4 regions of the Kitasatospora sp. NPDC052868 genome follow, and region 4 is predicted to be linked to each of the others. Evidence: riboswitches for the same ligand, from Rfam matches in the RefSeq annotation. Region 4 holds a riboswitch; each other region holds the start of a gene.
The links. Region 4 has a riboswitch for cyclic di-AMP ahead of ACIGZJ_RS03750 (transglycosylase family protein). Riboswitches for the same ligand answer to the same signal wherever they lie in the genome.
Positions count from the first base shown of each region.

Region 1 (7,354 bases), on a different contig from region 4:
GACCTACCGCAACGAGGGCGGCCGCTGCGTCGCCGACAGCCGCCGGGACGCCTAGAAGGGGACGCCTAGCCGTCCAGGCCGAGGGCGAAGGCGGCCTCCAGGTCGTGCTGCGAGTAGGTGCGGAAGGCGATCTGGGTCTCGGTCTGGGCCACCCCCGGGACCTTGTTCAGCCGACCGGGGATCACCTCGGCCAGGTCGTCGTGCCGTCGTACCCGCACCATCGCCACCAGGTCGTAGCCGCCGGTCACCGAGTAGACCTCGCTGACACCCTCGATGGCCGCGATCGCCTCGGCGATCTCCGGGATGCGGTCGACGCTGGTCTTGATCAGGACGATGGCGGTGATCACTGTTCGGGCTCCTTTGTGGGGTCCCGCCAGCGTATCGGGCGTCAGCCGGGCCGTCGCGGGGGGCGGGTGGCCAGGGTGCAGGCGTAGAGGAAGCCGGCCGAGAAGCCGATGACGTGGACGAGGTAGGCGACGCCGGGGCCCGCCGAGTGGACCGACCACCACTGGAGGGCGAACCAGAGGCCGAGCACCAGCCAGGCCGGGAACCGCAGCGGCAGGAAGAGCAGCAGCGGGACGAGGGTGGTCACCCGGGCGCGGGGGTGCAGGCGCAGATACGCGCCGAGGACCGCGGCGATCGCCCCGGAGGCGCCGATCAGCACCCGGGTCGAGTCGGCGGAGTGCGCCTCGGCGAGCGCGTAGCCGTAGGTGGCCAGCGAGCCCGCCGCCAGATAGAAGAGGGCGAAGCGGGCCCGGCCCAGCCGCTCCTCCACGGTGGCCCCGAAGACCTGGAGGAAGAGCAGGTTGCCCAGCAGGTGCAGCCAGCCGGCGTGCAGGAAGAGCGCGCTGAGGACCGACAGGGCCGGGTGCTTGCCCGGGGTGGGGGCGGCCGGACAGCCCGGCACCGGATCGGGGGCCTCGGCCAGCTGCTCGGCGTCCAGCGGGCGTCCGGCCAGCAGTTCGGCCGGTACCGCGCCCCAGCGCTGCTCGTACCGCTGCTCGGCGCAGACCCGGCTCTGGCCGGTCCCGTAGAGCGGGTTGAGCCCGGCGGCCGGACCGCACAGGAAGACCAGGGTGTTGAGCGCGATCAGGGTGTAGGTGACGGCGGGACGACGGCCGGCCGGGCGCCCGCCCAGTGCTCCGGTGTGGTCGAGGACCGGGATCGCCATGCGGCCCAGCATCGCGCCGCCCGGCGCGGGCGGCACCGCGCGGTACGGCATGTGGCGTAGGGCCCGTCCGGCCGGTCCGGCGCAGGAGGCGAAGCGGGGGATTCGTCCTGACCGGTGGTCGGGACGGTTGCCCCAGGCAATAGGCTTGGGGCGGGCATTCCCGCCTCCCGCCGCCGACGCCGGGGCCTCGGGGGGAGCGCCTGAGCCCATCCAGGGACCACCCGAGAGGACCCCCGATGACCGTCCCCGCCCTGACCGCCGAGACGCGCTGGCGCTGCACCCTGTGCGGCAACCTGACCCGCTTCGACGTGACCCGCACCGCACGGGTGACCGAGTTCCTGCACTTCGACCTGGCCGGCGACTCCAAGGTCGAGGAGACCGAGGTGCACAGCGAGACCGTCGAGTCGGTGCGCTGTCGCTGGTGCAACGCGGTCGACCAGGTCGAGCTGGTGGCCCGCCCGGGTGCCGAGGGCCCGGAGGCCCCCGCCGAGCAGGCCTGACGCCCGACCCGTGTGGTGGGCGGTGCGCGGCGCGGCCGTCCACCGCACGGGACAATGCAGACAGAGCGCACGGAGTGTGACGCGGGCGGCAGCGGGCCGTACCCCGCTGGACGAGGATCGGAGCCGAGGACGTGGTGGACGCAGCGAAGGAGCCCGCCGGGCCGCAGGGGCGGCAGCCCGCTGTGGACGGGCAGGCGCCGGACGCGGTCGAGGCCGTCCCGCCCGGTGCGGATGCCTCGGCCGAGGCGGCCGCCGCGGACGACTCCGGTGCTGACGAGCCGGCGGCAGGACGCACCGAGCGGCTCGACCGGCCGCTGCCCGAGGGTGTCCGGCGCCGGGTGGTCGGCCTGGCCGCCGACGCGCTCGGCGGGCTGCCCGCCGCGGAGCTCCCGCAGTCCCTGCGCCAGTACGCGAAGTTCACCCCGGCCCGGCGGGCCAAGTACGCGGCCACCGCGCTGGCGGCCGCGCTGGAGTCCGAGCCGGCCTTCCGGGTGCGGATAGCGGAGCGGCTGCGGCTGGGCCAGCCGGACCTGGTCAAGGCGCTGGAGTCGGGCAGCGTCCCCGGCGCCGCCGACCCGATGGACGTGGCCGCCGCCGCCTACCTGGTGCGCTCGGCGGGCTGGAGCCGGCTGGTCGCCGAGGCCGGCGAGCAGGCCGAGCGGGCCGGCGCCGAGGGCGCGGCCGCCGAGGCGGGTCGGCTGGTGGAGAAGCTGCAGGCGGAGCTGGCCGAGGTCAGGGCCGCCGCGCGGGTCGACCTGGACCGGCAGCGGGCCGAGTCCGAGGACGTCCGCAAGGAGGCCGACTCACTGCGCAAGAAGGTGCGTTCGCTGGAGAGCGACACCCGCCGGGCGCAGGCCGAGACCCGCCGGGTGGCCGCCGAACTGGAGGCGCTGAAGGCGCAGACGGCGGCCGAGCGCGGCACCGGCGAGAGCGAGGTCCGGCGGCTGCGGCACCGGATCTCCGAGCTGGAGACCGCCGCCGAGCAGGGCCGCCGCTCGGCCCGTGAGGGCCGCAGCGTCGAGGACATGCGGTTGAGGCTGCTGCTGGACACCGTGCTGCAGTCGGCCCAGGGCCTGCAGCGGGAGCTGGCGCTGCCGGTCTCGCAGATCCGCCCGGCGGACCTGGTGGAGGCGGTGGTGCCGGGCTCGGCCTCGCCGCACGACGTGGCCCGGCGGGGGCTGGCGGAGGACGATCCGGCGCTGCTGGACCAGCTGCTGGCGATCCCGCAGGTCCACCTGGTGGTGGACGGCTACAACGTGACCAAGACCGGCTATCCGGCGCTGCCGCTGGAGCAGCAGCGGATCCGGCTGCTGGGCGGGCTGGCGATGCTGGCCCAGCGCACCCAGGCGGAGGTCACCTGTGTGTTCGACGGCCAGGACCTGGACGTTCCGGTGATCATGGCGCCGCCGCGCGGGGTGCGGGTGCGGTTCAGCCGGACCGGCGAGACGGCGGACGAGCTGATCCGCCGACTGGTCAGGGCCGAGCCGCAGGGCCGCCCGGTGGTGGTGGTCTCCACCGACCGGGAGGTCGCGGAGGGCGTGCGGAAGGCGGGCGCGCGCCCCGTCGCCTCCGTGCTGCTGCTGAACCGGCTGGCCCGCCCCTGAGCCCGGCAACGGCCGGGGAAAGCGGAGTGACGCCTGGTCAGCCGCTGGTTTGCGAGGGTGTGGCGGTCTTGTGAAGTCATGGCGGTGGACGGGGGTTCACGCCATCGGGGGAGTGGCGCAAAGCTGTGATCTTCACTAGGGTCTGGCGTCAAACCTATTTTCCGGATTCTCACTCATTCGGGTGAGGCCGATGGAAGAAGGAGCAGTCCCCTTGGCCTCCCACCGCCGTCCCAAGCAGGCGAGCCGCGCGCGGATCTCCGTGCTCACCGCCGCCGCAGCGACCGCGGTCGCCCTCTCCGCCCAGGTCAGTGCCCACGCTGCGCCCAACCCCTCCAAGAAGGAGGACGTGAAGGCGCAGATCGACCAGCTGAACGAGGAGCAGGAGCAGGCGGCGGAGAAGTACAACGGCGCCAAGGAGCGGACGGACCAGCTGCGCAAGCAGGCGGACCAGCTCCAGGACCAGGTGGCCCGGGGCCAGGACCAGATGACCCAGCTTCAGGCCGGCCTGGCCGAGGTGGCGGGCGCGCAGTACCGCACCGGGGGCATCGACCCCTCCGTGCAGCTGATGCTCTCCTCCGACCCGTCCGGCTACCTGGACAAGGCCTCCAGCGTGCAGCAGGCCAGCTCCAGCCAGGCCGAGGCGCTCAAGGGGCTGCAGGACCAGCAGCGCCGCCTGGACCAGCAGAAGACCGAGGCCGCGGCCGTTCTCGCCTCCCTGGACAACACCACCAAGGAGCTGAACCAGGCCAAGGCGGACGTCAACCAGAAGCTCAGGGACGCCCAGGCGCTGCTGAACTCGCTCAGCGCCGCCGACCGGGCCGCCCTCAAGGCCGCCCAGCAGCAGACCGACCGCGCCTCGCGCGACGCGGCCCGGGCCGACCTCGGCACCCTGCCGCAGGCCTCCGGGTTCGCCGGCGCGGCCGTCACCAACGCGATGAGCAAGCAGGGTTCGCCGTACGGCTGGGGCGACGTCGGCCCGAACACCTTCGACTGCTCCGGGCTGATGGTCTGGGCGTACGGGAAGGCCGGCGTCTCGCTGCCGCGCACCTCGCAGGCGCAGGCCAACTACGGCTCGCGGGTGCCCTCGCTGGCCGAGGCCCAGCCGGGCGACCTCATCATCTACCGCGACGACCGCAGCCACGTCGGGATGTACATCGGCAACGGCATGGTGGTGCACGCGCCGCACACCGGTGACGTGGTCAAGGTGATGAAGGCCGACGCGATGAAGATCAACGCGATCCGCCGGGTCTGACGGTCCTTCGGGCATTGCAGGGCCAATGCCCTGCAATGCCTTCAATTCGGACATTTGCTGACGGATCGCCACGCCCGCTGCCATGTCGGGCTCCTGTGATGTGGGACACGCCATCGACGGGGGTCAGTCGACCACATGGTGAGAATCGATCAGCTCCGCGTACGCCGGCGATCACGCCCGGTCATATTCACAAATGAACTTGGGACTTGTTCCGTCTTTTTTCTGACAAGGATTTGAACGGATCACGGTTCTGTCACTAGGGTCGGGATTCGAACCACCGCACAGTCGATCACCCACTCAGGGTGGCGGCGGGGGTTACCGCCGAGTTCGTGAAGCAGCGGGGCAGGTCTTCTGCCCGACGGGGAGCCCAGTAGTCGGGGGCGCTGTGGACCGGAGCCGGGGAACCACACGTTCCTCCGGGGTGAATCGGCGCCAGGTCGACCGGTGGAACGGTCGGTGAGGCGTCGTAGGGCACGCTTCCAGCCCGAACCCGTCAGCTCACCCGGTAGGCGGATGTAGGAAGAAGGAGTCCGCCTTCGTGGCGTCCCATCGTCGTCCCAAGCCCGCCGGCCGCGCCCGCGTCTCGATCCTGACCGCCGCCGCCGCCGCGGCCGTCGCGCTCTCCGCGCAGTCCGGTGCCCACGCCGACCCGACGCCGACCAAGGACCAGGTCAAGGAGCAGGTCGACCAGCTCAACGAGCAGGCCGAGGTCGCCACCGAGAAGTACAACGGTGCGCAGGCCAAGCAGCAGGAGCTGCAGAAGCAGGTCGGCGAGCTCCAGGACAGGGTGGCGCGTCAGCAGGCCTCGGTGACCGAGGCCCAGGGCGGCCTCGCCGAGCTCGCGGGCGAGCAGTACCGCAACGGCGGCATATCGCCGACGGTCCAGCTGATGCTCTCGTCCAGCCCGGACAACTTCCTGACCCAGGCCGGGGCGATGACCCAGGCCAGCAGCACCCAGTCCGGTGCGCTGAAGGACCTGCAGGAGCAGCAGCGCAGGCTCGACCAGGACCGCAACGAGGCCCAGGGCAAGCTCGGCGAGCTCGAGGCCACCACCCAGCAGCTGAAGGCGTCCAAGGAGGACGTCCAGGCGAAGCTGGCCAAGGCCCAGGACCTGCTCAACACGCTGACCGAGCAGGAGCGCGAGGCGCTGCGCCAGGCCGAGGCCAAGGCCGCCGCCGAGGCGAAGGCCAAGGCGGACGCCGCCAGGGCCGAGGCCAAGGCGAAGGCGGACGCCGAGCGGGCCTCCCGCGACAGCGCCCCCCGCAGCGACATCAGCGCGCCGTCCGAGGCGCCCTCCCCGGTGGCCAAGCCCGCCCCGGCCAAGCCCGCCGCGCCCGCGGCCAACAGCTCGCGCGCCGCCGCCGCGATCGCCGCCGCCGAGAGCAAGCTCGGCGCCCCGTACGTGTACGGCGCCACCGGTCCCAGCTCCTTCGACTGCTCGGGCCTCACCAGCTGGGCGTACGCCCAGGCCGGCGTGTCGCTGCCGCGCACCTCGCAGGCGCAGGCCAGTGCCGGTACCCGGATCGGCTCGAACATCGCCGACGCCCAGCCGGGCGACCTGGTGATCTTCTACGGCGACAACCACCACGTGGGCATCTACGTGGGTGGCGGCCAGGTCATCCACGCCCCCAAGCCGGGTGCCTCGGTCCGCTACGAGGCGGCCTCCAACATGCCGGTCTCCGTCATCGTGCGCCTCTGATCCCCGATCGGCTCCGACAGGCCCGGTCTCCCCTCGCGGGAGGCCGGGCCTGCGGCTTTTCCGGCTGGTCGAGCTGATGTCCGATTAGGGGTCAAATATTCGGGTTGGGAGGGGTTTGGACTCGATCGCCGGGACTCGCTAACGTCTGCCACCGGACTCCCGCTTCCCGAGCCGCCCGTTCCGGGGGTGGCGGCGGGGCCGGACCGCAGGATTGGAACCGCCACCGCATGGCCGTGCACCGCCGTCCCCAACTGTCAGGTGTACACGTCCTCGCCCGTGCGCTGGTGCTCACCGCGGCGGCCACCACCGCGCTGGGCGTGACGGCGGGCGGCAGTGCCCAGGCCGTCCCGGGACCGCCGGACGGGCCGTCGAGCCGCAAGGACGTCAAGGCCCAGGTCGAGCAGCTGTACGAGGAGGCCGAGCAGGCCTCCGAGAAGGTCAACGCCGCCCAGGACGTCCAGCAGCGGCTGCAGGGCGAGACCGGCGCGCTCCAGCAGCAGATCGCCGTCGCCCAGGACGAGCTCAACCAGCTGCGCGGCGACCTCGCCACGGTCGCCGGCGCCGAGTACCGGGGCGGCGGCATGGCGCAGACCGTCCAGCTGATGCTCTCCACGAACCCCGAGGGCTACCTCGCCAAGGCCCGCACCCTGGACCTCGCCGCCGAGCGGCAGAACGAGACGCTGCACGAGGTGGTGGCCCGTCAGCGCCGGCTGGACCAGCGGCGCACCGAGACCTCCGCCAAGCTGGCCGAGCTGGAGCAGACCCGGCACGCCCTCGCCGAGAGCAAGCAGCAGATCCAGCAGCGGCTGGCCAAGGCGCAGCGGCTGCTCAACAGCCTGGGGGCCACGGAGCGGGCCCGGATGGCGGCGCAGGACGCCCGGGAGGCCGAGCAGCGCGCCACCCGGGGCACGGACCGGCTCGACCTCGGGACGGCGCCGCCCGCCTCCGAGCGGGGCGCCGCCGCGCTGGCGGCCGCGGTCCGGATGATCGGTTCGCCCTATGTGTACGGATCCACCGGCCCCCGCGCGTTCGACTGCTCCGGTCTGATGTACTGGAGCTGGCGGCAGGCCGGAGTGACCCTGCCGCGCACCTCGCAGGCCCAGGCGTCGGCCGGCCAGCGGGTCAGCA
Region 1 covers NZ_JBITZW010000001.1:427,648-435,001, forward strand. Annotated here, with positions in the region: gene ACIGZJ_RS01905 (aminotransferase class V-fold PLP-dependent enzyme) at 1-55, shown strand, start outside; gene ACIGZJ_RS01910 (Lrp/AsnC ligand binding domain-containing protein) at 66-347, opposite strand; gene ACIGZJ_RS01915 (rhomboid family intramembrane serine protease) at 389-1,171, opposite strand; gene ACIGZJ_RS01920 (hypothetical protein) at 1,408-1,671, shown strand; gene ACIGZJ_RS01925 (NYN domain-containing protein) at 1,803-3,275, shown strand; gene ACIGZJ_RS01930 (NlpC/P60 family protein) at 3,487-4,527, shown strand; cyclic di-AMP (ydaO/yuaA leader) riboswitch at 4,899-5,055, shown strand; gene ACIGZJ_RS01935 (NlpC/P60 family protein) at 5,066-6,226, shown strand; gene ACIGZJ_RS01940 (NlpC/P60 family protein) at 6,454-7,354, shown strand, end outside.
Region 1: another riboswitch for cyclic di-AMP. It lies ahead of ACIGZJ_RS01935 (NlpC/P60 family protein); the one in region 4 lies ahead of ACIGZJ_RS03750 (transglycosylase family protein).

Region 2 (7,354 bases), on a different contig from region 4:
AGCCGGGCGTCCTCGGCGCGCGGCTGGACGGGCACCAGTGCGGCGATGCCGGCGAAGCCGATCACACCGAGCGCCGCGACCACGTAGAAGGTGGAGCGCCAGCCGAAGTGCTGGCCGAGCAGGGTGCCCATCGGTACGCCGAGGACGTTGGCGGCGGTGAGGCCGGTGAACATCAGGGCGATCGCACCGGCCCGCTTGTGCGGGGCGACCAGGTCGGCCGCCACCACCGAGCCGATGCCGAAGAACGCGCCGTGCGCGAAGGCCGCGAGCACCCGGCCGGTGAGCAGCAGCCCGTAGGCGGGGGCGAGGGCGGAGACGAGGTTGCCGAGGATGAACAGGCCCATCAGCGTCAGCAGCATCCCCTTGCGGGGGGCCTTGGTGCCGAGGATGGTGAGCAGGGGGCCGCCGACCACCACGCCGAGCGCGTAGCCGGAGATGAGCAGGCCGGCGGTGGGGATGGACACCGAGAAGTCGCCGGCGACCTCGGGCAACAGGCCCATGATCACGAACTCGGTGGTACCGATGCCGAAGGCGCTGATCGCCAGCGCCAGGAGCGCGAGGGGCATGAGGGGACCGCTTTCCAGAGCAGGACGATTGCACATGCAACTACCAGCGTCGACAATACGACCGGACGCCGGATACTTGCAAGCGCGCCATATCCCCACTCGCACATTCCTTGCGGCGCCTTGCCCTCACCCTCCCCAGTCATTAGGTTAGGCTCACCTAACTGACTGGAGGTCGTCATGAGCCAGAGCCCCATCGACGTCGAGGCGCCCGAACCCACCGCCGCCGAACGGGTCTGCGGCCTGCTCACCGCGACCTCCTCCGTGGTGGTCCGCGCCTGCGGCGAGTACCACGAGCTCGACACCCCCGTGTCGGTGCACGGCGCCGCACTGCGGATGTGCGCCCCGCTCGACGCGCCGCTCACCATCGCCGCCGCCCACGCCACGGAGGGGCTCGCCGTCGTCCTGGACCTCACCGACATCGCCCCGGTCGCCGTCCGCGACCGCGTGCGCGGCCGGGTCTCCCTGGCCGGCCGCCTCCACCTCGTCCACCTCGCCCACGACGGCCTCAGCGTCCACCTGCGCCTGGACGTCGCCCACGCCGTGCTCTCCACCCCGTACGGCACCACCGCGCTCACCGGTGCCGACCTCGCCCTCGCCGGGCCCGACCCGCTCGCCCGCCACGAGGCCGGACTGCTCACCCACCTGGCCGACGACCACCCCGACGCGCTCGCCGTCCTGACCCGGCTGCTCGACCCGAACCTGCTCGCCGAGCGCCCCGACGTCCGCCCGCTCGCCCTCGACCGGTACGGCCTGGTGCTCCGCCTGGACCACCCGCACGGCCACCGCGACGTCCGCCTGGTCTTCCCCGAACCCGCCAGGGACACCGAGGACTTCGGGCTGCAGGTACACCAGCTGCTCACCGTCGCCCACAACAGGGCGCCCGCCCACCGGAACTAGCCGATGGACGGGCGAAAGATCTCACGCACAAACCGATATGACGGATCACCACAAGGCGCACCCGGAAACGACAGCGGCCGGCCCGGCTCGCGAAGGAGGTTCGCGAACCGGGCCGGCCTGGGCGTGTCCCGCGCCCGTGGTGCCGCTGGTGGTGCGGCGATCCCCCGGTCGAGCGGTCACCCGACATGACCATCCCGGAGGTCGTTCGCCCCGCGTCCAGCGGTGGTCCGAGGGCCGCTCGAAAGCGGCCGATCAGAGCCGACCGGTCGCAGCCGACCGGCCGGTGGAGACGACCGATCAGATGCTGACGCCGTGGGCGCGCAGGTAGGCGATCGGGTCGATGTCGGAGCCGTACTCCGAGCCGGTGCGGATCTCGAAGTGCAGGTGCGGGCCGGTCACGTTGCCGGTCGCGCCCGAAAGGCCGATCTGCTGGCCGGCGGTCACGGTCTGGCCGACCGAGACGCCGATCGAGGACAGGTGCGCGTACTGGGCGTACTTGCCGTCGGCGAGCTTGATCTCGACCTCGTTGCCGTAGGCGCCGCCGTTGCCGGCCTTCACCACGGTGCCGGCCGCGATGGCGCGCAGCGGGGTGCCGGTGGAGGCGACGAAGTCGGCGCCGGTGTGGTGGCCGGAGGCCCACATCGAGCCGGCCACGCCGTAGGCGGTGCCGAGCTTCGGGTTGGCGACCGGGGAGACGTAGCCCGAGGTGCTGGCGACGGCGGCCGGGGCCGGGGTGGCGGCCGGGGCGGCCGGCTTCGCGGCGGGGGCGGCCGGCTTGGTGGCCGGGGCCTGGGCCGGCTTGGCAGCCTGGACCGGCTTCGGGGCGGCGGGCTTCGCGGCCGGCTTGACCGAGTCCTGCGAGGCCTGCGGCTTCGCGGCGGGGGCGGCCGGCTTGGCGGCCTCGGCGGCGGCCGGAGCGGCAGCGGCCTTGGCGGCAAGCGCGAGCTGCTGACCGGGGAAGATCAGGTTCGGGTTGCCGCCGATGACCGAGCGGTTGTGGTCGTAGAGCGCCTGCCAGCCGCCCTCGACGTTCTTGGCGGCGGCGATCTTCGACAGGGTGTCCCCGCCGACGACCTTGTAGCTCTGGTCGACCGGGGCGGCGGCCGGAGCCGCAGCCGGGGCGGCCTGCTCGGCGGCGGCCGGAGCCGCGGCCGGGGTGGCGTCGACGCTGGTGGCGCCGGTCCAGGTGCTGGTCTGCCCGGCCTTGGCGGCAGGGGCGGTGTGGGCCTGGGCGCTGATGGTGGTCACCAGCGGGAGGGCGAACGCGGCGCCGGTGACGGCAGTGGCGATACCGATGCGGGCGGCGCGGGGCAGGGCGATACGACGAGCCTGTGCGGGCATGGGGTATTTCCTCTCCGACGCCTGCGAGGTGAGCTGTCGGGTTCGGGCTGGAGTTGCCCGGCCGCATATGCGGCTTCACCCCAAGCCGGACCGTGAATTCCGGTCCGGCGACTTACCTTTGGGTCCCCCGCTCCTGCCGAACAGAGTTCAGTTCGTACCACCGGGCAGCGGCAGGACTAGGCGTTCCACCCGGTGGCCACCCGGGCTAATGCCGGGCGGTCGCTGAACTAAAACCCATCCGTCCGGGTGAAGCAATGTCGATCTCTTGAACCCGCAACAAAAGCCCGGGGCACCGTGACGCTCCGAATGATCGGCTACGCGGTGCGCACACAATCCATTGACCGTGCGCGATCGTTCGACCACGTTCCGTCCATTTCATGACCGGTGCGCATGCGATCAAGTACGGAAAGCCATCCACCGACACACCGCCGGTGACCCTTGTCACGTCGACCCCCGGGGGCGCACGATCAGGCCGTGGCCACCTCCGAGGCCGGCACCCTGCGCCTGGGCACCGCGCAGGGCCGCTGGGTACTACTGGCGACCGTGCTCGGCTCCAGCATGGCGATGCTCGACGGCACGGTGGTGAACGTCGCCCTGCCCCGGATCGGCACCGATCTCGGTGCCCCGCTCGCCGCACTGCAATGGACCCTCAACGCCTATCTGCTCACCCTGGCCGGGCTGATCCTGCTCGGCGGAGCGCTCGGCGACCGCTACGGGCGGCGCCGGGTCTTCCTGCTCGGCGTGGTCTGGTTCGCGCTCGCCTCCGCGGCCTGCGCCGCCGCGCCCACCATCGGGGTGCTGATCGCGGCCCGGGCCGTCCAGGGCGTCGGCGGAGCGCTGCTCACCCCCGGCTCGCTGGCGATGCTTCAGGCCGTCTTCCACCCGGACGACCGCTCGGCCGCGGTCGGCCTCTGGTCCGGCCTCGGCGGGGTGTCGGCCGCGATCGGGCCCTTCCTCGGCGGCTGGCTGGTAGACGGCCCGGGCTGGCGGTGGATCTTCCTGCTGAACGTGCCGCTCGCCGTCCTGGTGGTCGCGGTCGCGTCCCGGCACGTCCCGGAGAGCCGGGACGAGAGCGCCACCGGGCGGTTCGACGTGCTCGGCGCCGCACTCGCCGCGCTCGCCCTCGGCGCGATCACCTATGCGCTGACGGCGGCGGGCGGCGGCCTCTCCCCCGGGGTCTGGGTGACCGGCGCGGCCGGCCTCGCCCTCGGCGCGGCCTTCGTCACCGTGGAGCGCCGCACCGCGGAGCCGATGCTGCCGCTCGGCCTCTTCTCCTCCCGGCTGTTCACCGCCGTCAACCTGGTCACCCTCTGCGTGTACGCGGCCTTCAGCGGCGTCTTCTTCCTGCTGGTCGTGCAGCTGCAGATCGTCTCGGGGTTCTCCCCCCTGGTCTCCGGGCTGGCCCTGGTGCCGATCACCGTGCTGATGCTGGCGCTGTCCGCCCGCGCCGGCCGGCTGGGCAAGCGGATCGGACCGCGACTGCCGCTCACCCTCGGCCCGCTGCTCTGCGCGGCCGGCGTGCTGATGATGCTGCGGATCGGGCCGGACGCCTCCTACTGGGCGGACGTCCTGCCCGCCGTCACCGTGATGGGCTGCGGGATGGTGCTGCTGGTGGCACCGCTGACCGCCACCGTGCTGGCCGCGGTGGAGGTCCGCCACGCGGGCATCGCCAGCGGGGTCAACAACGCCGCCGCCCGCGCGGCCGGCCTGCTCGCGGTCGCCGCCCTGCCGGCGCTGGCCGGCCTGAGCGGCGACGCCTACCAGGTGCCCGCCTCGGTGGACTCGGCCTTCCACACCGCGATGCTGATCTGCGCCGGACTGCTGGTCGCCGGCGCGGTGGTGGCCTTCACCTCCGTCCGGGGCAACGTGCTGGCCGCCGAGGACCACCCGGTGGCCGAGCCGGACTGCCAGTGGACCTGCGGCACCAACGGCCCGCCGCTGGACCCCGGCCACCTCGCGACGCGGCACGGCGAAGGCCCCGCCACCGGATCGGCGACGGGGCCTTCAACAGGCTGACGACTCGTCAGAGAATGTCACCCGGGGCGTACTTGGCGGCCTCGGGGTACGCGGCCGCGACGGCCTCGATCCGGCGGACCACCTCGGCGACCTGGGCGCCGGCCGCACCGGTGAAGGACAGCCGGTCGGCGAGCAGCGCGTCCAGCGCGGCCCGGTCCAGCGGGATCCGCTCGTCGGCGGCGAGCCGGTCCAGCAGCTCGTTCTCCCGCGCACCGGCCCGCATCGCCAGCGCGGAGGCGACGGCGTGCTCCTTGATGACCTCGTGCCCGGTCTCCCGGCCGACGCCCGCCCGCACCGCGCCCATCAGCACCTTGGTGGTGGCGAGGAACGGCAGGTAGCGGTCCAGCTCGGCCTCGATCACGGCGGGGAAGGCACCGAACTCGTCGAGGACGGTCAGGAAGGTCTCCAGCAGGCCGTCGAACGCGAAGAACGCGTCCGGCAGCGCGACCCGGCGGACCACCGAGCAGGAGACGTCGCCCTCGTTCCACTGGTCGCCGCCGAGCTCGGCGGTCATCGAGGCGTAGCCCCGCAGGATGACGGCCAGGCCGTTGACGCGCTCGCAGGAGCGGGTGTTCATCTTGTGCGGCATCGCGGAGGAGCCGACCTGGCCCTCCTTGAAACCCTCGGTGACCAGCTCGTGGCCGGCCATCAGCCGGATGGTCTTGGCCAGGCTGGAGGGCGCGGCGGAGAGCTGGACGAGTGCGGTGAGCACCTCGAAGTCCAGCGAGCGCGGGTAGACCTGGCCGACGCTGGTGAGCACGTTGTCGAAGCCCAGGTGGCCGGCCACCCGGCGCTCCAGCTCGGCGAGCTTGTCGGTGTCGCCGCCGAGCAGGTCCAGCATGTCCTGGGCGGTGCCGACCGGGCCCTTGATCCCGCGCAGCGGGTAGCGGGCGATCAGCTCCTCGAGGCGGTTGAACGCGACCAGCAGCTCGTCGGCGACGGTCGCGAAACGCTTGCCGAGGGTGGTGGCCTGGGCGGCCACGTTGTGCGAGCGGCCGGCCATGACCAGCTCGGCGTGCTGGGCGGAGAGCCGGCCCAGGCGCACCAGCACGGCGACCGTGCGGTCGCGCACGTGCTCCAGGGACTGGCGGATCTGCAGCTGCTCGACGTTCTCGGTGAGGTCCCGGGACGTCATGCCCTTGTGGATCTGCTCGTGGCCGGCGAGGTCGCTGAACTCCTCGATCCGGGCCTTCACGTCGTGGCGGGTGATCCGCTCACGGGCTGCGATCGAGTCGAGGTCGACCTGGTCGAGGACCCGCTCGTAGTCGGCGACGGCGGTGGCGGGCACCTCGACACCGAGGTCCTGCTGGGCCTTCAGGACGGCGAGCCACAGGTGGCGCTCCAGGACCACCTTGTGCTCGGGGGACCACAGCTGGGCCAGGGTCGCCGAGGCGTACCGGGAGGCCAGGACATTGGGGATCAGGGGCTTCGCGCTCACGCTTCGCAAGCCTAACAGCCGAGGTCAGCCGGAACGGCAGCGGATGACCGCGCCCGGCTTCAAGCCCCCGCCCGCGGGCCGACGCCCGGGCTAGGCCGTCGGCGCCGCGGCCGGCATCCGGCCGCTCAGCACCGGCAGCACCTGCGTGCAGATCGAGTGCAGCGCCACCCGCTGCTCGTCGCTCATCGCCTCGAAGGCCTGGTGTGTCCGGCCCATCTCGCCGCGGATCAGCCCCAGGATCTCCCGGCCCTGCTCGGTGATCACCACGATCTTGACCCGGCGGTCGCCCGCCGCCGCCTCCCGGTTGGCCAGCCGCAGCGACTCCAGCCGGTCGACGATCCCCGTCACGTTGGAGGCGTCACAGCCGAGCCGCCCGGCCAGCGCGCGCATCGGCACCGGCTCCTGCACCGCGCCCAGCGCCTTGGCCTGCGAGGAGGAGAGCCCGTGCCGGGCCGCGGCCGCCGCGAAGTCCTGGAAGTAGGCGGCGCCGACGGCGGCCAGCGCCTCCATCAACTCGGCGTTGGTCGGTACGGTCGTCGTCGCTGTCGAACCCATGGGGCAAGCGTACGGCCGAGTCCTTCAGCAACTCAAGCTTTGACCACGGCAAATGTCCGATCACCAACCGGTCGGTCCCGCACAGCCCCACACCACCGGGCCCCCGGCCCGCGCCGAGCGGCGCAGGGGCCGCCCCCTCGCGCCCGGCGGGATCAGAGCACCAGCTGGTCGAAGAGCCGCCGCAGCTCCGCCTCCGGGTCCGCGGTCAGCCCGGTGTGCACCGGCCCGGGCTGGACGATCGCACTGCGCGGCGCCGTCAGCCACCGGAACCGCTGCCCCGGGCTGTCGGCCGCCGCCGGACCGGCCTGCGGCCCGCCGACGCAGACCGCCTCGATCCCGTGCAGCGCCCGCCGCACCCCGGCGACGTCCGCCACCGGGTCCAGCGCCAGCAGCCGCCCCTGGTCCAGGTGCGTCCGGGCGGCCAGGTGCCCGTGCTGGCGGCAGTACAGCAGCACGCCGACGTTGACGCACTCGCCGCGCTCGACCCTGGGCACCGCCCGGATCACCGCGTACTCGTAGTCGTGCAGCTCGACGGCGGCCG
Region 2 covers NZ_JBITZW010000024.1:14,527-21,880, reverse strand. Annotated here, with positions in the region: gene ACIGZJ_RS29770 (MFS transporter) at 1-566, opposite strand, end outside; gene ACIGZJ_RS29765 (DUF2470 domain-containing protein) at 744-1,463, shown strand; gene ACIGZJ_RS29760 (peptidoglycan DD-metalloendopeptidase family protein) at 1,761-2,804, opposite strand; cyclic di-AMP (ydaO/yuaA leader) riboswitch at 2,808-2,967, opposite strand; gene ACIGZJ_RS29755 (MFS transporter) at 3,279-4,820, shown strand; gene purB (adenylosuccinate lyase) at 4,828-6,258, opposite strand; gene ACIGZJ_RS29745 (MarR family winged helix-turn-helix transcriptional regulator) at 6,349-6,813, opposite strand; gene ACIGZJ_RS29740 (DUF3037 domain-containing protein) at 6,966-7,354, opposite strand, start outside.
Region 2: another riboswitch for cyclic di-AMP. It lies ahead of ACIGZJ_RS29760 (peptidoglycan DD-metalloendopeptidase family protein); the one in region 4 lies ahead of ACIGZJ_RS03750 (transglycosylase family protein).

Region 3 (7,354 bases), on a different contig from region 4:
TCGCCCTCGGCCGCGGCCGGGGTGACGGCGAGGCGGTAGACCGTCCGCTCGTCCTTGAGCGCCTCCTCCAGGTACTGCTCGATCTGGTCGGCGCAGCTCTCCCGGTCCCGGGGTTCGAAGGGGAGGTAGCGGGTGGTCTCCGGGTCGCCGAAGACCGCGTGCAGGGCGTCGGTGTCGCCCGGCGTGTGGTGGAACTCGCGAATGGCCAGCCGGGGGCCGGTGAGTCGTACGGGGACCATGCCTGCCGACCCTACCCGCCGCTTACCGGTTACCGTACGTGACATGGAAGAAGAAGACCTGCGGCTCGCCCCGCGCACCAAGGCCGCCGAGCTGCTCGCCTGGGCGGAGGCGGAAGGCCGCGACCCGGTGGGCGAGGAGCCGCTGCGGACGGTGTTGGCGTTGCTGGAGCTGGGCGAGGGCAGGATGCGCGACGGCTGGCCGGAGCTGACCTCGGACGCGGTGGAGCAGCTGCTGGTCGAGCGGCTGTACCTGTACGTCCAACCCGCGCCGGAGCAGGACCCGTTGGCGTACGGCGAGGCGGTCCGGCTGCTGGTCGACCACCAGCGGGCGGCGAAGCGGCTGAACGCCAAGCGGCAGGAGCGGCTGCACGCCGAGGCCGAGTGGCAGGGCGAGGTGGCGACCGGTCTGCTGCGCCGGGCCGACCTGGTGACCTGGCCGCGGCTGTACGCGCTGCTGCTGCACGCCGCCGGGGTGGACGTGGCGGACGACGCGGCGGTGCGGGCCTGGCTGGAGGCGTTCCGGGAGCTGGCGCCGCAGGAGCGGTCGGCCGCCTACGCCGCGCTGGCCGAGGCCGGGTGGCTGGACGAGCTGGACGAGGAGGGCTGGGGCGAGGCCCGGATGCTGACGGTCGGGATGGCCACCGACGGCGCCCGGCGGCTGCTGGAGCAGGGCCTGATGCGGCGCAGCTACCGCAACCTGGCGGCGCTGAACGCGCTGGGCCGCCCGATGCCGGACGAGCTCGCCGGGGACTTCGGCGCGTTCGAGGAGGCCGCGGTCGAGGTGGCGCTGGAGCTGTCGGGCGAGTGGACGGTGCCTGGGCTGGCGCAGCTGCTGGTGACGGAGTTCCCTGAGCTGGCGCCGGAGCCGGGGCAGGAGGAGATCGACGCCTACCTGGCGCGGCTGCCCCAGGAGTAGCGCGGCCGCCCCCGGAACAGCGAGGCGCCCCGGTCCGCAGTGGACCGGGGCGCCTTCGACCGTAGGGGGCCCTGCCTCAGGGCGTGATGCCGCGCTGCTCGAACCAGGTCTCCGGGTCGACCGGGGCGCCGCCGCCGGGGCGGACCTCCAGGTGCAGGTGCGGGCCGGTCACGTTGCCGGTGGCACCGACCTTGCCGATCTGCTGGTTGGGGACGACCTTGCCGGAGCCCTTGATGATCGAGGAGAGGTGGCAGTACCAGATCTCGGTGCCGTCGGGCAGCGTCTCGACGATCCGGTAGCCGTACGAGCCGGACCAGCCGGCCGAGGTGATGGTGCCCTGGCCGACCGCGTACACCGGGGTGCCGGTGTCGGCGGCGAAGTCCAGGCCGGTGTGCAGGTGGGCCCAGTAGGAGGCGCTCTGGCCGTAGTGGGCGGAGAGGTTGTAGTCGCGCACCGGCAGGTTGACGGCGGCGAGCTTGGCCTTCTCGGCGGCCTCGGCGGCGAGCCTGGCCTCCACCTGCTGGGCGGCGCGCTTGGCCTCCGCCTCCTTGGCGGCCTGCAGGCGGGCGGTCTCGTCGGCGGCGGTGCGCTGGCTGTCGGCCTGCTGCTGGATGCGGGCGGCGAGCGCGAGGCCCGGGTCCGCGGAGAGCGCGACCGGGGCCTCGTCCGGGGTCTCGATGGCGGGCGCCGCGGCCGGGGTGGCGGAGGCGAAGCCGGTGGCACCGAGGGTGGCGGCGACGGCGGTGACGCCGAGCAGCGGCGCGGTCCCGCGGGTCTGGCGGGGCATCCGGTGCCGGTTGGTGTCGGCGGGCTGCGGGGCGTGCTCGTCGGCCGGGCCGCCGTATCCGCCGCCGTGGGCGGGCGGCCAGGGGTGGTCGAGCAGTTGGGTGCCCGAGCCGGAGCCGGGCAGGTGTGCCGGAGAGTGCGTCGACGCCACGGAGGCGCGCTCCTTTCCTTCCTTCGCGCCTACCGGGTTAGCTGACGGGTTCGGAGCAGGAAGGTCTCCTACGGCCGGGCCTGGGCCTGGCCGATTCACCCCAAGGAACATGGTTCCCCGGCTCCCTGACCTGCCCGGAGGCGGGTCGTCGGGATTAGGCGACGGCGCACGGTGCCGTCTGGGTACGGCGTTGCCGACCGCGCTGCGTTATCAAACGTTAATCCTAGGAGCCCCTGATTCCAAGCCATCCGGATGGGACGACCTGAGACCGCCCGGGCAGTACGTGGCCTGATGGGCGATTTGTGAGGCTTGAGCACAACTGACACTACCGAACGTGATGAGACGTCAACGAACGGACGCCGGGTTGAGTACTTCTACTCATGTGCGGCGCGCCCCGGCGCCACCATCCTGGCGCCATGAACGCACCCGTGCAGTCGCGCACCACGTCCGCGTACTACATCCAGGCCGTCCTGTCCTTCGCCCTGTCCGGCGTCGCCCTCGCGATCGGGATCGCCTACCTCCCGGTCGACGCCTGGACGCGGGCCTTCCTCGGACTGGGCCTGCTCTACACCGTCACCTCCTCGTTCACCCTGGCCAAGGTGATCCGGGACCGGCAGGAGACCAACGAGATCGTCACCCGGGTGGACCAGGCCCGACTGGAGAAGCTGCTCAGCGAGCACGACCCGTTCAAGGTGGAGGGGGTCTGAGCCGCCCGGGACCGCCCGGGACGGAGGCTCACCCGAAAGATTCCTCGGTCGATAGCTTGACGGCTAAGGCTATTAGCCTTAGCTTTATGGCTATCGGCAGAACCGCCGATGACGCGCACGGCGGACCGAGGAGGCCCACGATGACCGGCTCCAACACCCCCACCACGCAGTTCCTCGACGTTCCCGGCGGCCGGCTGGCGTACGACGACACCGTGCAGGGCGACGGCGCCCCGGTCGTCCTCCTGCCGGGGATGCTCGACAGCCGGACCGCGTACCGCCACCTGCGCCCGCTGCTCACCGCCGCGGGCCGCCGGGTGATCACCATGGACCTGCGCGGCTTCGGCGAGTCCTCGATCGCCTGGGACGACTACTCGCCCGCCGCGATCGCCACCGACGTCATCGCGCTGCTCGACCACCTGGGCATCGAGCGCGCCGTCCTGGCCGGCAACTCGTACAGCGGTGCCAGCGTGGTCAAGGTCGCCGGGGACGCCCCCGGGAGGGTCGCCGGGATCGTCCTGCTGGACGCCTTCATCGAGAACCTGCCGCCGAACGCCCTGCAGCGCGCCGCCTTCGGCGTGATGGGCGCGCTGCTGGTGCACTCGCCCGCGTTCTGGGGCCTCTACCACCGCAAGATGGCCTACCCCGGCGCCAAGCCGGCCGACTTCGACGCCTACGTCGACGGACTGGTCGCCGCCATGCGCACCCCGGGCCGCAAGGCCGCCACCCGCGGCTATGTGCACGGGGACTCCGCACCGACCGGCTGGAGCGCCGCCGTGCAGTGCCCGGCGCTGGTCGTGATGGGCAGCAAGGACCCCGACTTCCCCAAGCCGGAGCTGGTCGCCGACCGGCAGGCCGCGGCGCTGCACGCCCGCAAGGTGATGATCGAGGGAGCCGGGCACTACCCGATGGCCGACCAGCCGCAGGCCACCGCCGACGCCCTGCTGCCCTTCCTCGCCGAACTGGCCTGAGCCGCCCCCGGCGCCGACCGTCACGGCCGCCCGCCCCGCCCCCGCCCCACCCCTTCCGAGCCCACTCCCCCGGTACGGAGACCGCACATGCCCCGAGTCGGACTGACCCCCGAGCAGGTCGTCGACCACGCCCTCGCCCTGATCGACGAGCAGGGCCCCGAGGCCCTCACCCTGGCCGCCGTGGCCGCCCGGGCCGGCGTGGCCACCCCCTCGCTGTACAAGCACGTCAGCGGCGGCCTCGCCGAGCTTCGCCGACTGATCGCCGTCCGGGTCACCCAGGAACTGGCCGACCGCCTCGCCGAGGCCGCCCTCGGCCGGGGCGGGGACGACGCCGTCGCCGCCGTCCTGCGCGCCTACCACGGGTACGCCACCGAGCATCCGCACCGCTACTCCGCGCTGCCGCAGGCCCCGCAGCCGGACGACGAGCTGACCCGGGCGGCCGCGCGGCTGGTCGGGGTGATCGTGGCGGTGCTGCGCGAGTACGGCCTGGGCGGCTCCGAGGCGATCCACGCCGCGCGCACCGTCCGCTCGCTCGCCCACGGCTTCGCCTCGCTGTCCATCGGCGGCGCCTTCCAGCTCTCCGAGGACCTGGCCACCACCCAGGACCGGCTGATCACCGTCCTCACCAGCGGTCTGCGCAGCTGGCCCCGGCCCTGACCCGCCGCCCGGACACCGGCGGAACCTCTGGTGTGTTTCGAACAGTCAATCGCCACCAATCGGGCAAGACGGGTTAGATTGGCCCGGCTCACAGGTGGTCACGACCCGCGACCGCCCACCCCGAGGCGGAGGTCGACGTGCCCGCACCGAAGGCGAGGCCGCGCCGACCACGGGTGTTCCCGCTGGGCGGCGCCCTCGGGCGCTGGAGCGGACGGCTGCTGGACGGGGACCGGACGGCCGAGCGGAACGCACTGCTGGCGATGCTCGCCCTGACCGTGCTCCTGAGCGGCCTCGCGATCGCGGCGCCGAAGAGCTGGCCGCCGTCCTCGATGGTGCTGCCGCTGGTCGTGGGCGGGCTGGTGCTGCGGCGGGGCCGGCTGCTGGTGCTGGTCTGCGCGGCGCTCACCGGCAGTGCGCTGAGCGCGGTGGTGCACCACCCGCACGGGGTGCGGGTCGGCGTGACGATCGTCCTCGCCGCGACCGGCGCGACCGTCCTGACGGCCAACCGCTTCCGCGACCGGCTGGGCCTGCGCGGCACCCGCGGGGACTCCATGCTGCTGGAGCTCGCCGAGCACACCCGGACCCTGGGCCGGCTGCCCGACCGCCTGCGCGACTGGCACTTCGACGGCGCGCTCGCACCGGTCGGCGGGAACTCCTTCTCCGGTGACTTCCTGCTCTGCACCCACCGCCCCGAACAGGACCTGCTGGAGCTGCTGCTGGTGGACGTCTCCGGCAAGGGCAGCCGGGCCGCCGCCCGCTCCACCCACCTCTCCGGCGCCTTCGCGATGCTGCTCGGAAGAGTCCCGCCGGAGGAGTTCCTGCCCGCCGCCAACGACCACCTGATCCGGATGGGCTGGGAGGACGACTTCGCCACCGCCGTCCACCTCGCCCTGCACCCGGCGACCGGCCGCTACCGGCTGTTCAACGCCGGCCACCCGCCGCCCGCGCAGTACCGCGGGGCCGGCGGCGGCAGCTGGCAGGTGTCGGCCCCGGGCGGCCCGGCGCTCGGCCTGCTCGCCGACGTGCCCTACCCCGCGAGCGGCGGACGCCTCGGCCCCGGGGACGCGCTGCTGCTGTTCAGCGACGGCGTGGTGGAGGTCCCGGGCCGCGATCTGGACGAGGGGGTCGACCGGCTGCTGACCGCCGCCGAGCCGGTGCTCCGGGCCCCGGGGGCGGCGCTGCGGCACTCCGCCCGGGGCGCCGCGGACCGGCTGGTGCGAACGGTCGCCCGGAATGTGGCCGACGACCGGACCCTGGTGCTGGTACGCCGCCTGGGCCACCATTCCCCGACATAAGAAATAAGCTATTAAGAATTAAGGACCCGCTAGGACACCCACCCCCTCGGAGCGGAAAGGCCGGGTATCCCGATGGACCTGACCTCGCCATGGCTCCCCCCCTCCGAGGACGAGAGCCGGACCCCGCGCAGCAGCCCCACCGCGCGCACGGCGATGCGCTGCGTGCGCTTACTGCTCGGGTGCACCACCGCCGCCGAACTCCTCGGCACCGTCCTCGCCGAGGGTCCGAACTGGATCACCGGCGAGGGCTCCGCGTTCTACCTGCTGGACTCCGCCGGAATGCTCCGGCTCACCGCCTCCCACGGCCTGCCCGACTGGGCCCATGAGCGCTACGGCGTCGTCGACCCGGCGAGCGACCTCCCCGCCGCGATGGCCCTGCGACTGCGCCGCCCCTATCTGCTGAGCCCCGAGCGCACCAGCGTCGACTACCCCAACCGCAACACCGGCATGGGCACCGGCATGGTCGCCATCATCACCCTGCCGATGATCGTCGACGAGCAGCCGCTCGGCGTGCTCGCCCTCGCGCTGGCCCACCGGGGCACCGTGCCGCGCCGCGACCTGGACGTCCTGGAGACCCTCGGCGACGCCTGTGCGCACCGGCTCGCCCATCTGCTCGACCACGCCGGCGCGGAGCCGGGCACGAACCGCACGGTCCGGGTGGGCGCGCCCGACACCGACCGGACCGCCGGGCTCGCCCACCCGATGCTCTCGCTCGCCGTCCGCTCCGCCGGGCACGGCGCCTTCGAGCGCGACCTGGTCACCGGCGAGAGCTTCTGGGACGCCCAGGCCTACCGGGTGGTCGGCCGTCCGGCGCCGGAGGACGGGCCCGGTACCGCGCCCGAGCTGGACCGGCTGGTCCACCCCGAGGACCTGCCCGACGTCCAGGCCGCCCTGGCCGAGGCGCTCGCCACCGGCGGCCCCTACCGGCTGCTCTACCGGGTACCGCGCCGCGGCGGCGGGGTGATCCGGATCGAGGAGACCGGCGAGGTGATGCTCGACGTGCACGGCCGGCCGGTCCGGATCGCCGGCCTGCTGGCCGACCTGGACCGGGTCCGCGCGCCCGAGGAGCACCCGCCGCCCACGGCCGAGCCGGGTGGCGCCGGCGCCGCCGGGGCCCGCTCGGCGCTGCTGCTCGCCCTCACCCGGTCGCTGTCCCGGGCGGTCACCGTCCGGGACGTCACCACGGCCGTCACCGATGTCGCCCGGCCCGCGCTCGGCGCCGCCAGCATCGTGCTCGACCTGGTGGACGAGGGCCGGCTGCTGCCCGTCTCGCACACCGTCTACGGCGGCCCGCGCCGCACCGAGCTGACCAGGCTGGCCGACCTCTCCGAGGGGGTCATGCAGCACGCGCTGACCCGCTCGACCCCGCTGTTCAGCGAGCCCCGGCCCGCCGACGGGCGCGTCTACGGGAACGCCGACGGGAGCGCCGACGGCCGGGCGGAAGCAGCAGGGGACGCCGACGGGACCGGACCGCTCACCCCGGCCGCCTGGGCCGTCCTGCCGCTGGTCGCCTCCGGCCGGCAGGTCGGGTCCTGCCTGATCACCTTCGCCACCGAGCGGGCCTTCAGCCGCGAGGACCGCACCCTGTACTCGGCCTTCGCCGGCATCCTCGCGCAGTCCCTGGAGCGCGCCCGG
Region 3 covers NZ_JBITZW010000018.1:26,345-33,698, forward strand. Annotated here, with positions in the region: gene ACIGZJ_RS26355 (GNAT family N-acetyltransferase) at 1-239, opposite strand, end outside; gene ACIGZJ_RS26360 (hypothetical protein) at 283-1,155, shown strand; gene ACIGZJ_RS26365 (M23 family metallopeptidase) at 1,232-2,092, opposite strand; cyclic di-AMP (ydaO/yuaA leader) riboswitch at 2,105-2,263, opposite strand; gene ACIGZJ_RS26370 (YiaA/YiaB family inner membrane protein) at 2,509-2,799, shown strand; gene ACIGZJ_RS26375 (alpha/beta fold hydrolase) at 2,940-3,767, shown strand; gene ACIGZJ_RS26380 (TetR/AcrR family transcriptional regulator) at 3,855-4,424, shown strand; gene ACIGZJ_RS26385 (SpoIIE family protein phosphatase) at 4,562-5,719, shown strand; gene ACIGZJ_RS26390 (SpoIIE family protein phosphatase) at 5,792-7,354, shown strand, end outside.
Region 3: another riboswitch for cyclic di-AMP. It lies ahead of ACIGZJ_RS26365 (M23 family metallopeptidase); the one in region 4 lies ahead of ACIGZJ_RS03750 (transglycosylase family protein).

Region 4 (7,354 bases):
TTCCAGTACCTGGGCACCTCCTGGGACGCCGCCGAGCTGCGCGAGGTGATCGACGTCTCGCTCGACGCGATGCGCCCGGTCGACGCCCCCGCCACCTGGGTGCTCTCCAACCACGACGTCACCCGGCACGCCACCCGGTTCGCCAACCCGCCCGGGCTCGGCACCCAGATCCGCACCGCCGGCGACCGCGCCCTCGGCCTGCGCCGCGCCCGCGCCGCCACCCTGCTGATGCTCGCGCTGCCCGGCTCCGCGTACCTCTACCAGGGCGAGGAACTCGGCCTGCCGGACGTCACCGACCTGCCCGACGAGGTCCGCCAGGACCCGTCGTTCTTCCGCCAGGCCGGCCAGGACGGCTACCGCGACGGCTGCCGGGTGCCGATCCCGTGGTCCGGCACCGAGGCGCCGTACGGCTTCGGGCCGACCGTCGGCGGCCCCAGCTGGCTGCCGCAGCCCGCCGAGTGGGCCGGGCTCAGCGTCGAGGCGCAGACCGGCGACCCGACGTCCACGCTGGAGCTGTACCGCAGCGCGCTGGCCGTCCGCCGCGCGCGGGCCGACCTCGGCGCCGGCACCGCGGTCGAGTGGCTGGACGGCCCCGAGGGCACCCTGGTGTTCCGCCGCGGCTCGTTCGTCTGCACCGTGAACACCACCGCCGAGCCGGTCCGGATAGCCGCGCCCGGCCGTCTGCTGCTCTCCTCCGCGGACGCGGTGGTGGACGGCGGCGAGACGGTGCTCGCTCCGGACAGCACCGACTGGTGGGCGGTCTGACGTGGTTGCAATAAGCTCTGGGACCGTGACTACGGCGCGACTTTCAGACATCGCGGCGCAGGCGGGGGTCAGTGAGGCCACCGTCTCCCGCGTACTCAACGGCAAGGCGAACGTGTCCGCCGCCACCCGGCAGACCGTGCTGGCGGCGCTGGACGTGCTCGGCTACGAGCGCCCCACCCGCCTGCGCCAGCGCAGCGCGGGCCTGATCGGGCTGATCACCCCGGAGCTCAGCAACCCGATCTTCCCCGCGCTGGCGCAGGTGATCGAGCAGGTGCTGAGCCGGCACGGCTTCACGCCGGTGCTCTGCACCCAGACGCCGGGCGGTTCCACCGAGGACGAACTGGTGGAGATGCTGGTCGACCGGGGCGTGGCGGGCATCGTCTTCGTCTCCGGCCTGCACGCCGACACCACCGCCGACCACGACCGGTACGCCCGGCTGACCGGCCGCCAGGTGCCGTTCGTGCTGATCAACGGCTACAGCGAGAAGATCGACGCGCCGTTCATCTCGCCGGACGACCGGGCCGCGATGTGGATGGCCGTCCAGCACCTGGCCGAACTCGGCCACGAGCGGATCGGGTTGGCCGTCGGGCAGCGGCGCTACGTGCCGGTGCTGCGCAAGATCGAGGGCTTCACGGCCGCGATGCGCGAGGTGCTCGGCCGGACCGCCGAGGAGGCCCAGGACCTCGTCCACCACACGCTGTTCAGCGTGGAGGGCGGGCACGCGGCGGCCGGCGCGCTGCTCGACAAGGGCTGCACCGCGATCGTCTGCGGCAGCGACATGATGGCGCTCGGCGCGATCCGCGCGGTGCGCCAGCGCGGGCTCTCGGTGCCGCAGGACGTCTCGGTCGTCGGCTTCGACGACTCGCCGCTCATAGCCTTCACCGAGCCGCCGCTGACCACCATCCGCCAGCCGGTCGAGGCGATGGCCACCGCGGCCGTCGACGCCCTGCTGGAGGAGGTCGGCGCGAACGCCGTCCAGCGCGGGGAGTTCATGTTCCAGCCGGAGCTGGTGATGCGCGGCTCCACCGGCGCCAGGGCCAGGTGAACCGACGAGGGGCCCCCGGAGAGCAGCCGCTCTCCGGGGGCCCCTGCGCGTGCCTGCTCAGCCCTCCTGGGCGGTCGGGCGGTCCGGGGCGACCCGCCGGCCGTCCTCGGAGTCACCGGTGAGGCTCTCGGTGCGCCGGCCCCGGGCCAGGTAGTCGCGCAGGACGAGTTCGACCGCGTCCTGCGGGTTCCTGGTACCGGAGAGCATCATCGCGTCGATGGCGAGATTGGCGTCGAGCGTGACGGTGACCTGGGCCATGGTGACTCCTCCTCGGGGCCGAAGCAGCAGCATGCCCGCTGCGGGCCGATTTGACCATGGCCGAGGGCAGGCCGCGACCCCCGGGGAGGAGCCGACCGGACTCTCCCCGGGGGTCGCGGCGGTTCGGGCCCGTGCGGCCCTACCGCGGGGTGGTCAGACGCGGCCCGCGAAGTCCGGCGCCCAGTTGGCGATGGTCTGGGTGCGGACGCCCGAGCTCGGGTTGGCGGCCTCGACGTACTTGCCGTCGCCGATGTACAGCGCGACGTGGTAGACGCCCGAGTCCTGGCCGTTGTTGGACCAGAACAGCAGGTCGCCCGGCTTGAGGCTGTCCAGCGAGACGTGGGTGCTGGCGGCGGCCTGGTCGGCGGCGACCCGCGGGACGGAGATGCCCGCGGCGCGCAGCGCGGCCTGGGTCAGGCCGGAGCAGTCCCAGCCGCCGTTGCCGGTGCCGCCGTAGACGTATGCCTGGCCGACCTTCGACTGGGCGAAGGAGACCGCGGCGGCCATGCTGCCGGTGGCGGCCTGGGCCGGGGCCGGGGTCTCGGCCTGGGCGGCGGGCTTGGCGGCCGGGGCCTGGGTCTGCGCGGCCGGCTTGGCGGCGGTGGAGCCGGCGGCCTGGTCCGAGGTCGAGGAGGAGCGGTTGAACCAGTCGAAGTTCTTGCCGGACTCCTCGGACTGCTGGGCCTGGCCGCGGTCGCGCAGGGCCAGGTGCTGGCCCGGGTAGATGACGTGCGGGCCGTCGGCCAGGACGTCGCGGTTCAGCTCGTAGAGCCGCTCCCAGCCGCCCTGGACGTTGTTCTTGTCGGCGATCGCGGAGAGCCAGTCACCGGCGATGACGGTGTACTCGGCGGACTTCGCCTGGCCGTCCTGCTGGCGGTACTGCTGCCAGTTCCGGCCGCCCTTGGCGGAGTCGGAGGCGGCCGGCTTGGCGGCGTCCGCGGGGGCCTGGGCCGCGGGCTTGGCGGCGGGGGCCTGGGCCGCGGGCTTGGCGGCGGGGGTGGCCGGCTTGGCGGCCGGGGCGGGGGTCTGCGCGGCCGGCTTGGCGGCGGTCGCACCGGCCGAGGTGTCGACGGCGGCCGGGGTGCCGCCCTTGGTCAGACCGGCCTGGACGGAGCAGACCGGCCAGGCGCCGGGACCCTGCGAGGCGAGCACCTTCTCGGCGATCGAGATCTGCTGGTCCTTGGTGGCCTGGTTGGCCTGCGCGGCGAAGGCGGTGCCGCCGAAGGCGGCCCAGGTGCTGGAGGTGAACTGGAGGCCGCCGTAGAAGCCGTTGCCGGTGTTGATGCTCCAGTTGCCGCCGCTCTCGCACTGGGCGACCTTGTCCCAGGTCGCGACGGAGGCGGCGGAGGCGGTGCCGGAGGTGAGGCAGGGAATCGTGAGGCCGATCCCGACGACGCCGAGGGTGGCGATCGCGCGGCGGGTACGGCTGGACAGGCTGGTGCCGTTGCTGGGCAGCATGGTGACGCGGTCCTCTCCCACGCCTGCGAGGTGAGCTGTCGGATTCGGGCTGGAGTTGCCCGGCCGCGCTGTGGACGCGGCTTCACCCCTAGCCCTGGACCGGTACGGGACCGGTCGAGGGCGACTTACCTGTGGGTCCCCCGCTCCTGCCGTGGTGCGTTCTGCGCTGCCAGCGCAACCGACGGCAGGACTCGGCGTTGCGGATGAGCTGGGTCCGTGTGGCCACGAACGGGGAGCACGTTAAGCAGACTTAAGTTCAAACCGCAAACATGTGTGATGAGCGCCACAGTGTGCCGGTCTGGCCTTTTGTGCCTGTCCATCATGATCAGAAATGACCGTTTTCGAGCAACGCCCTTGCGGGTGAGTGCAACTGCCTATGCTTCAGAGCGTCGCGACCGACGCAGCCGTCTGGGGGGAGGGCTACGCAACGATGGCCATGGACGAGGACCCGCGCGCCGAACGGCCGACCGTCGGGGTGCGGGGAGCGCATCGCCGGGCAAAACGCCACAGTCCGGACATTCCGTCGGCGGCGGCCCGAACTCCCGTACCGCGCCGGACGATGCTGCGCTGGCTCGCCGTCGGCACGGTGTTCTCCGCGATCGCCGGCGAGGAGGTGCTGCGCCGCTCGCTGACCGGGCCGACGCAGCCGGTCGCCGCCACCGGGGCCCCGGCCGCCGGGGAGGCGCCCGGCGGACACCGGCACGGCGGGCCCGCCACCGCCGACCCGTCCGGCCTGTCCGCCGGACCGCCCGAGGGCGGCGGCGACGGCACCGCCGCCGCCCAGGCACCGCCCGGTCAGCCCGCCGCCGCACCCACCGTCGACCAGGGCGGCCGCCGCTGGTCGGATCCGGCCGGCTGGGGCGGCGCCGTCCCCGGCCCGGGGAGCGCCGTCCGGATCACCGACCGGGTGCTGCTCGACACCGACGCCACCGTCGCCTCCCTGCTGGTCGAACCGACCGGAGCGCTGACCTTCGCCGCCGACCGCACGCTCACCCTCGCCTCGGCCGGCAACGTCGAGATCCGCGGCACCCTCGCCCTCGCCCCCGACGGCGCCGCCGTGCACACCGTCCGCTTCCCCGCCGTCGACGAGCGCCGCTTCCAGGGCGACGGCATGCAGGTGGTCGACACCGACACCGGCCTGTGGGTGACCGGCGCCGGCTACCTGCGGCTGGACGGCGCCGCCAAGACCGCCTGGGTGCGCGCCGCCGGCGGCCTGCGGGCCGGCGACGCCTCCGTCAGCCTGGCCGCCGCACCCACGGGTTGGCTGCCCGGCGACGAACTGGCCGTCACCCCGACCGGCCCGCCCGACGAGGACGGCTTCTCCACCCGCTACGACCTGGCCACCGTCCGGTCCGTCAACGGAACCACCGTCACCCTGGACGCCCCGCTGGCCCACCCCCACCCCCGGGTGGCCGCCGGAGGGGGCGTCACCGTCGGCGCCGAGGTGCTCAATCTGACCCGCAGCGTCCGGGTCGAGGGCACCGCCAAGGGCCGCGCCCACGTGCACCTCACCAGCTCCCGGCGCGCCGACGTCCGGCACGCCGCGCTGCGCTGGGTCGGCCCGCGCGCCGACACCAGGGCGACCTGGAACGGCCCGGACGGCGCCGCCCCGGTCACCGCGCCCGTACTCGGCCGGTACGGGCTGCACTTCCACATGCTCGGCGACACCACCCGCGGCACCGTCGTCGAGGGCGTGGTGGTCCGCGACGCCGGCAGCCACGCCTTCGTCCCGCACGCCAGCCACGGCATCACCTTCCGCAGCTGCATCAGCCACGACACCTGGGAGGACGCCTACTGGTGGGACGGCCCGCTGGACACCCGGACCCCGCAGCGCCCGTCCGACGACATCGTGTACGAGTCCTGCGTCGCCTCCCGGACGGTGCTGGAACCGGCCCCCCGGGCCTACCGGCTGACCGGCTTCAACCTCGGGGCCGGCACCGGCGGCAAGGCGCTGGACTGCATCGCGGTCGGCGTCCAGGGCGCCACCGGCGCCTCCGGCTACGAGTGGCCGGAGAACAGCGAGGGCGTCTGGACCTTCCAGCGCTGCCTGGCCCACAACAACCTGCAGGACGGCATCTTCGTCTGGCTGAACGCCCGGCACCACCACGTGGTCACCGAGTTCGCGGCCTACCACAACGGCGGCTGGGGCATCGAGCACGGCGCCTACCTCAACGACTTCGACTACACCGCGAGCGTCCTGTACGGCAACGGCGCCGGTGGAGTGGCCCTGCACGCGCTCGGCCGGGACAGGGGCAGCCTCTTCGACGGGCTGCTGATCGACGCCGCCGGGCAGAGCGACTTCGCCGTGGCCACCGCGAAGCACCAACTCGCGGGGGAGGCCGTCACCTTCAGCCGCAGCCTGTTCACCGGCTACCGCAGGGCCGGCGTCGCCTTCCGGGCCACCGGCGACGGTAAACCGGACGACATCGCGGTACTGGACTGCGAGTTCGGCGGCAACGAGCTCTGGATCGACCCGGAGTCCCAGCCGCCCAGGAGTATCGTGCTGCGCCGGGCCGGGCGGTCCGAGGCCGTCCAGGTGGGCCGGGCGGACGGCGGCGGGGCGGCGCAGCCGCAGTGGAACGCCGTCAGCAACCCGGCCCCGGCCCCCGCCGTGCAGCCGCGGCCGGTACAGCTGCCCGCGCTGCGGCTGAAGGACGCGGCCGCGCCCACCACCCGGGTCGGCGGCCGCGCCTGACCGGCGGGGCCTGTGCGTCGGGTGCTGTGCGTCGGGTGCTGTGCGTCGGGTGCTGTGCGCGTCGGCGGTCCTGCGTCGGCGGGGGTGGAGACGGCCGAAGGGCCCGGAGCGGGGTGCGCTCCGGGCCCTTCGGTCTGCCGGGTGGGCAGGGCTGGACGGCCCTACTCGGCGACGGGCTCCGCGGCCTCGTCGACGGGCGCCTCGAAGACCCGGGCCGGCAGCGCGGCCAGATAGGTGGAGGCGATCAGCTGACCGACGGTCGGGTACCCGCCGAGCGGCGCGGCGCTCGGGCAGCCGGTCTCCTCGGCCGCCGTGGCGAGCAGCTCGGAGTCGGCCTCCGGGCCGATCACCAGCGGGGCCAGCGCCGGGCGCTGCGAGCCGGTCTCCTTGAGGTGGTTGACGGCGGCGGCCACCGAGCCGGGCACGTCGAGCGCGGCGGCGACGACCGGCACGGCCAGCCGGGCGGCCAGCAGCACACCGGTGATCCCGGCCGCGGCGGCCGCCTCCTCGCCACCGACGGTGGTGAGCACGACGCCGTCCGCGGCGGTCGCGATGGCGAACAGCCGGGCGCGGTCGGCGCGGGCGAGGTTGGCTTCGGAGAGCCGCACGTGGACGGCCTCGGCGAGCAGCGGGTGCGGGCCCAGCACATCGGTGACGGGGGCGCCGTAGTGGGCGGCCAGCTCGTGCAGCTCGGTCAGGAAGCCGTGCGGGCCGGGCACGAGGGGAACCACGATCGGCGCGGGCAGCCCGGCCTCGGCGGCGTGGGCCAGCAGCTCGGCGACGGTGAAGTCCTCGCCGGCCCGCTCGCCGTCGGTGCCGCCCGGGAGGTAGCCGGCCGCCGTCTGCACGCCGCTCTGCTCGCTGCGCACGATCGAGAGCAGTTCCTCGACCACGGAGCGGGACTCGGGCCCGGCGGCCGCGGGCACGGCGAGCACCAGGGCCGGGGAGCCGGCGGGGATCTCGGGACGCTCAGGGCGGCGGTGGCGCCCCCGCGCACGGGAGCCTGGGTTGCGGACGGGCAGTGGCGCGCCCGGGATGGCTGCGGTGCTCATGGCGGAGATCGTAGGACATTGACCGGCCGGGCCTGCAGTCGGCTGCCGTTTCGGGAGGGTCTGGATGTTGAAAATCCGGAC
Region 4 covers NZ_JBITZW010000002.1:14,697-22,050, reverse strand. Annotated here, with positions in the region: gene ACIGZJ_RS03765 (glycoside hydrolase family 13 protein) at 1-765, shown strand, start outside; gene ACIGZJ_RS03760 (LacI family DNA-binding transcriptional regulator) at 791-1,810, shown strand; gene ACIGZJ_RS03755 (hypothetical protein) at 1,868-2,068, opposite strand; gene ACIGZJ_RS03750 (transglycosylase family protein) at 2,222-3,547, opposite strand; cyclic di-AMP (ydaO/yuaA leader) riboswitch at 3,534-3,733, opposite strand; gene ACIGZJ_RS03745 (hypothetical protein) at 4,086-6,221, shown strand; gene ACIGZJ_RS03740 (hypothetical protein) at 6,383-7,273, opposite strand.